Regions from separate parts of the Kitasatospora sp. NPDC056800 genome, predicted to be linked through region 2. Evidence: riboswitches for the same ligand, from Rfam matches in the RefSeq annotation. Region 2 holds a riboswitch; each other region holds the start of a gene.
The links. A riboswitch is a leader RNA that binds a small molecule or an ion and turns the genes downstream of it on or off. The one in region 2 is predicted to bind S-adenosylmethionine.
Positions count from the first base shown of each region.

Region 1: another riboswitch for S-adenosylmethionine. It lies ahead of ACFRQN_RS03040 (aminotransferase class V-fold PLP-dependent enzyme); the one in region 2 lies ahead of thrC (threonine synthase).
Region 3: another riboswitch for S-adenosylmethionine. It lies ahead of ACFRQN_RS24405 (IclR family transcriptional regulator); the one in region 2 lies ahead of thrC (threonine synthase).

Region 1 covers NZ_JBHUAL010000007.1:11,318-13,575, forward strand. Annotated here, with positions in the region: gene ACFRQN_RS03040 (aminotransferase class V-fold PLP-dependent enzyme) at 1-1,305, opposite strand, end outside; SAM riboswitch class IV at 1,357-1,475, opposite strand; gene trpD (anthranilate phosphoribosyltransferase) at 1,584-2,258, opposite strand, start outside.
Region 2 covers NZ_JBHUAL010000335.1:503-2,760, forward strand. Annotated here, with positions in the region: gene thrC (threonine synthase) at 1-1,187, opposite strand, end outside; SAM riboswitch class I at 1,204-1,340, opposite strand; gene ACFRQN_RS39600 (glucosyl-3-phosphoglycerate synthase) at 1,452-2,258, shown strand, end outside.
Region 3 covers NZ_JBHUAL010000119.1:18,643-20,900, reverse strand. Annotated here, with positions in the region: gene ACFRQN_RS24410 (hypothetical protein) at 1-868, shown strand, start outside; SAM riboswitch class I at 954-1,095, shown strand; gene ACFRQN_RS24405 (IclR family transcriptional regulator) at 1,298-2,011, shown strand; gene ACFRQN_RS24400 (threonine/serine exporter family protein) at 2,195-2,258, opposite strand, start outside.

The DNA.
Region 1 (2,258 bases), on a different contig from region 2:
CGCGCCCTCCGTGACCAGCTCCCGGACGGCGGTCAGGAAGCGGTCGACGTGCTCGTCCGGCGTCCCGGCGCCGAAGCTCACCCGGATCGCGTTCAGGCTGCGCTCGCCCGGCAGCGACGGCTCGGGCGCACCACACTCGGACGGTGCCTCGTCCTCGTCGCCCAGCAGCGTGCGCACCAGCGGGTGGGCGCAGAACAGGCCGTCGCGCACCCCGATGCCGTACTCGGCGGACAGCGCGGCGGAGAAGTGCGAGCTGTTCCAGTCCCGGACGACGAAGGACAGCACGCCCACCCGGGCGGAGCCCTCGCCGAACAGGTTCAGCACCTTGACCTGCGGGATCTCGGCCAGCCCGGCCGTCAGCCGGGCGATCAGCTGCTGCTCGCGGGCCTCCAGCCCGTCGAAGCCGGCCTCGGTCAGCGCCCGGCAGGCCGAGGCGATCGCGTAGGCGCCGATGACGTTCGGCGAGCCGGCCTCGTGCCGGGCCGGGCCGGTGTGCCACTGCACGGCCACCGAGCCGTCGGCCTCCCGGGCCACCGTCCGGGTCGCCCCGCCGCCGGCCAGGTACGGCTCGGCCGCGTCCAGCCAGTCCGCCCGGCCGGCCAGCACCCCGGCGCCGAACGGCGCGTAGATCTTGTGGCCGGAGAAGGCGATCCAGTCGACGTCCAGCTCGCGCACCGAGACCCGGTGGTGCGGCGCCAGCTGGGCGGCGTCCAGCACCACCCGGGCGCCGTGCCGGTGCGCGGTCGCGGTCAGCTCGGCGACCGGCCACAGCTCGCCGGTCACGTTGGAGGCGCCGGTGACGCAGAGCAGCTTGGGGCCCTCGGGCGCCTCGGCGAGCGCGGCGTCCAGCGCGGCCACCGCCTCGGCCCGCGAGCGCGGCGCCCGCAGGTAGGTGACGTCCAGTCCGGCGTGCGCCCAGGGCAGCAGCGAGGCGTGGTGCTCGGTCTCGAAGGCGAACACCCGGGTGCCGGCCGGGACGGCGGAGGCCAGCAGGTTGAGCGAGTCGGTGGTGGCCCGGGTGAAGACCACCTGGTCGCCCTCGCGCAGGTCGAGGAACTCGCCGACGGTGCGGCGGCTCTGCTCGAACAGGTCGGTGGACAGCTGGGAGAGGTACCCGGCCCCGCGGTGGACGCTGCCGTAGTACGGCGCGTAGGCGGCGACGTCGTCCCACACCCGCTGGAGCGCCGGCGAGCTCGCCGCGTAGTCGAGCGCCGCGTAGCCGACCTTCTCACCGCTGGCGAGCGGGACCTGGACGTCGGCGCCGAGGACGGCGAGCGGGGTGCGGATTTCGGTGGCCAGAGACATGGGGATGCACTCCTTCTGGGGCAAGGGACCCCGGGAGTGCTAGTCGTCGGGCGTCCGCGCTTGTCGCACGGACGGCTTGCCGTGACGACCCGGTCCTCACCCAGGGCACCCCGCCACGGACGGAGGGTTGCCGGACAGCCAGCTGGGGCTTCGCGCTGTCACTCATGACCTGGCGAAGACTCTAGGCCGGGTCCACCGGGTGGTCAAACGGGCATCCAGCATCCGGACAGCACGGGAGCCCGCACCGGCGTACCGGCACGGGCTCCCCAACTACCGCCTCAGGCCCGGCTGGTGGCCTCCGACCAGCGCCGCAGCAGGTCCTGCGCGGCACCGGAGTCGATCGCCTTCGCGGCCCGCTCCATGCCGGCCGCCAGCTGCTCGGTGAGCGGCGCGTCGCCCAGTTCCAGCGCGACCAGCGCCGCCGCCGTGTTCAGCAGGACGGCGTCCCGCACCGGCCCGTGCTCGCCGGCCAGCAGCCGCCGCGCGACCTCGGCGTTGTACGAGGCGTCCGCCCCGCGCAACGCCTCGATGCCGACCAGCTCGATGCCCACGTCCCGCGGGTCGAAGGTGGACTCGGTGACGACCCCGTCGCGCACCAGCCAGACCTGCGAGGTGGTGGTGATGGTCAGCTCGTCCAGCCCGTCGTCGCCGCGGAAGACCAGCGCGGTGGCGCCCCGCCGGGCCAGCACCCCGGCGATCAGCCCGGACAGCCGGGTGTCGAAGCAGCCGATGGCGTGCGCGGTGACCTTGGCCGGGTTGGTCAGCGGACCGAGGATGTTGAAGGCGGTCGGCACCCCGAGGTCGCGCCGCGCGGTGGCGGCGTGCCGCATCGAGGGGTGGAACTTCGCCGCGAAGCAGAAGGTCAGCCCGACCTCCTCGGCCACCTCGGCGACCCGCCGGGGGGAGAGGTCCAGCGCCACCCCGAGCTTCTCCAGCACGTCCGAGGAGCCGCT
Region 2 (2,258 bases):
AGCCCGTCGCCGGTGTTGATCGCGACGGTCTCCTTGGCCGGGTCCAGCTGCCCGGTCTCGACCAGCTTCTTCAGCACGCCGACGGTCACCCCGCCCGCGGTCTCGGCGAAGATCCCCTCGGTCCGCGCCAGCAACCGGATCGCCGCCACGACCTCGGCGTCCGTGACGTCCTCCACCGCGCCACCGGTACGGCGGGCGATATCCAGCACGTACGGGCCGTCGGCCGGGTTGCCGATCGCCAGCGACTTGGCGATGGTGTCCGGCTTCACCGGCTTGATCACGTCCCGGCCGGCCTTGAACGCGGCCGACACCGGCGAGCAGCCCTCCGCCTGGGCGCCGAAGACCTTGTACGGCCGGTCCTCGACCAGGCCGAGCCTGATCAGCTCCTGGAGCCCCTTGTCGATCTTCGTCAGCTGCGAGCCCGAGGCGATCGGGATCACGATCTGCTCCGGCAGCCGCCAGCCGAGCTGCTCGCAGATCTCGTACGCCAGCGTCTTGGAGCCCTCGCCGTAGTACGGCCGCAGGTTCACGTTGACGAAGCCCCAGCCCTCGCCGGCCGGGTCGCCGATCAGCTCCGAGCAGAAGCGGTTCACGTCGTCGTAGTTGCCCTCGATGCCGACCAGCTCGCCGCCGTACACCCCGGCCATGACGACCTTGCCCTGCTCCAGGTCGTGCGGGATGAACACGCAGGACCGGAACCCGGCCCGGGCCGCCGCCGCACCCACCGCGCCGGCCAGGTTGCCGGTGGAGGAGCAGGACAGCGTGGTGTAGCCGAACGCCCGGGCCGCCTCGATCGCACACGCGACCACCCGGTCCTTGAACGAGTGCGTCGGGTTCCCGGAGTCGTCCTTGACGTGCAGCTGGGCGGTGAAACCGAGCTCCCGGCCCAGGTTGTCCGCCTTCACCAGCGGGGTCCACCCCGGGTTCAGGTTCGGCTTGGACGCCACGTCGGCCGGCACCGGCAGCAGCGGCGCGTACCGCCAGATGGAGGCCGGACCGGCCTCGATCCGCTTGCGCAGCTCCTCGGCGCCCTCGCTGCCGAACTCGTAGGCGATCTCCAGCGGGCCGAAGCACTCCAGGCACGCGAAGCTGGGGCCGAGCGGGAAGCGGGTGCCGCACTCGCGACAGGACAGCGCGGCGGCCGGGCCGAGGTCGACGGAAACAGGTGCGGCAGTGTCGATAGCCATGATGGCGAGGCCTCTCTCCTCATCTTCCCCGTGGCGCGGTCGCGACACGGGACGGAATTGGCACCTGTCCCGCCGGGGCCTGTCGACAGACAGCCGCGCGAGAAGGTTGCCGGGACGTCAACGGGCCGTTCCCTCAGTCCCTCTGGATGAGCTTGTGAAATTGTGGTGGTGCTCAACGGAGACCCCGGCGTGCAAAGGTCCGACCGCTGTACGAAGACTGTATCCGAAGGCGTCAAACCTGAACGGGACCGTCCGCCAAGCGAGATGACCCGTCCCACCGACCTCGCCGAGGAGATCTCCGTGCCCGCCGAACCGACTCCCGCGCTCCTCCCGCAGGCGGCGTCCTGGCTGCGCCGCCGCTCCTGGAGCGCGGCCGACCGGCCGGTCCGCACCCTGCTCGACGCCAAGGAGCGCACCGGTCGCACGGTCAGCGTGGTCCTCCCCGCCCTGGACGAGGAGGCCACCGTCGGCGACATCGTCCGCACCATCCGCCGCGAGCTGATGGAACGCCTCCCGCTCGTCGACGAACTCGTCGTCGTCGACTCCGGCTCCACCGACGCCACCGCCGCCGTCGCCGCCGAGGCCGGCGCCCGGGTCGAGCACCGCGACGCCGTCCTGCCCCGGCTGCCCGCCGTCCCCGGCAAGGGCGAGGTGCTCTGGCGCTCGCTGCTGGTCACCCACGGCGACATCGTCTGCTTCGTCGACGCCGACCTGCGCGAGTTCGACCCGGCCTTCGTCTCCGGCATCGTCGGCCCGCTGCTCACCGACGAGTCCATCCAACTGGTCAAGGCCATGTACGACCGCCCGCTGGAGTCGGAGGGCGCCGTCCTACCCGCCGGCGGCGGCCGGGTCACCGAACTCGTCGCCCGCCCCCTGCTCAACCTCCACTGGCCGGAACTCGCCGGTTTCGTCCAGCCGCTCGGCGGCGAGTACGCGGCCCGCCGCTCACTGCTCGAACGGCTGCCCTTCCCCACCGGCTACGGCGTCGAACTCGGCCTGCTGGTCGACGCCCTGGAGCTGGCCGGCCTGGACGCCCTCGCCCAGGTGGACGTCGGCGTCCGGCACCACCGC
Region 3 (2,258 bases), on a different contig from region 2:
CGCCACCGGGGTCCGCCCCATCCGCGACCTGCCGCTGGCCGGCTACTACCCGCCCGACCTGCCCCGGCCGCTGGCCGAGCTCAGCCTCGTCAGCCCCACCGAGGCCTCGCTCTGGCAGGCCGTCAACCGGCTGGTCACCGACCACCCGGTGGAGTCCGTGGAGGTCACCCTGCTCGGCGAGCGCCCCCGGCACACCGCCGTCACCCTGCGCTGGCCGGCCGGGGACCCGCTGCTCGACCCGTGGTACCAGGTGCGGGTCGCGACCGCCGCGCTCCCCGGCGACCTCGCCACCGTCCCGGTCCGCCCCTACCTGGCCGCCGACGACCACGTCGAATGCCTGATCGCCCTCGCCGAGGAAGGGCTCGGGCGCACCTTCCTCGCGGGCGACGTGATCGACGTGGCCCGGCTCGCCGGGCAGCCCTACGAGCCCGTCGAGACCGCCGCGGTGGTCGCCGCCTACCGGCTCGCCCCGGAGGCCGCCGCCCTCCTCGACCTCGCCGCCGAGCACGTGCCGCTCGGCGCCCTGCGGGACGTCCGCACCGTCCTGGAGGCCGAGGTCGCCCCCGAACTCCGCCGCCGGACCTCTGCCGGCACCCCGCCGTGCCACGGCACCTCGCCGCGCCACGGCACGCTGCTGCGCCGCACCGTCATCCGGCACCAGTGGGACGAGGCGCTGCTGCTCCCGGCCGGCGACGCCACCCTGCTGCTCACCCCGGTCGCCGACTACCTGCTCGGCCCCGAGGGCACCCGGCCCACGGACCGCGAGCGCACCGCCGCCCTCGCCGCCCTCCACGCCTGGGACGCGACCCTCCCCGGCAGCCCGGACGGGGCCCCGTGCACCGGCCTGTCGGGGCCGCGCCACCGCTGAACCGGCCCCGCGGGGCGTGGCCGAGGGCGGGTCGAGGGTGGGGGGACTTGCCGACCCGCCCCGGATGTCTTGTATCGTTCCTGGCGAATCATCCAGAGGGGTGGAGGGACCGGCCCTACGAAGCCCCGGCAACTCCCCGTTCGACCCGGCGTCCGAAGTACGCGCCGTGTTGGCGGGGGCAGTGCCAACTCCGGCCTGTCGCCACTGTGGCGCGGGAAAGATGAGGAGACACGGTGCTCTCTGTGCTGTCCTTCGCCCGGGCGCTTCCCGCCCCGGTCCTTTCGCGTACCCGTCTCGTGCCCGGCGCAGGCAATCGGCCGACTTCTCCGGCCTGTCCTCGCTGACCACACCCCCCGGCTCCCCGCCAGGAGCCGCCGTGAGCAGCGCGGACCCGCTGCTCCCGGGCCTTGAGACTGGAGTACCCATCCCATGGAGAACACGAGCGGCGTCGGCGTGCTCGACAAGGTCACCTCGATCCTCGGCACTCTGGAGGCCGGGCCCGCCACCCTGGGCGGCCTCGTCGCGGCCACCGGCATGGCGCGGCCCACCGCCCACCGGCTGGCCGTCGCACTCGAACACCACCGCCTGGTCAGCCGGGACGTGCAGGGCCGGTTCATGCTCGGCCCCCGCCTCGGCGAGCTCTCGGCGGCCGCCGGTGAGGACCGGCTGCTGGCCGCGGCCGGCTCGGTCCTCGCCCAGCTGCGGGACGCCACCGGCGAGAGCGCCCAGCTCTACCGGCGGCAGGGCGAGGTCCGCATCTGCGTGGCCGCCGCCGAGCGGCTCACCGGCCTGCGCGACACCGTTCCGGTGGGGGTCACCCTCCCCATGAAGGTCGGCTCCGCCGCCCAGATCCTGCTCGCCTGGGAGGAACCCGAGCGCCTCCACCGCGGCCTGCAAGGGGCCCGCTTCACCGCCACCGCGCTGAGCGGCGTGCGGCGCCGCGGCTGGGCCCAGTCCGTCGGCGAGCGCGAGGTCGGGGTCGCCTCCGTGGCCGCGCCCGTCCGCGGCCAGTCCAACCGGGTGGTGGCCGCCGTCACGGTCTCCGGGCCGATCGAACGGCTCAGCCGCCACCCCGGCGCCCAGCTCTCCCAGGCCGTCGTCGAGGCGGCCCACCGGCTCACCGAGGCCCTGCGCCAGCCCTGACGGGGGTTCCGAGGCTCTCGGATTCCGAGGTTCCGGGGTTCCCTGGTCACGGGTTCCGAACCTCGGGTTCCGAGACTCCAGGCTCCGGGGCGCACCTCCGCGCGCCCCGGGGCCCGGTTCCGGCCCCTACCGGTCCCGGGTCCGGCTTGGCTCGGGCCCGGCTCGTGCCTGGTTCCGACCGGCTCAGGCCCGGTGCGGCAGGCCGGTGAGGCTGGGGCGGGGGATCCGGCTGATCACCGCGCCGATC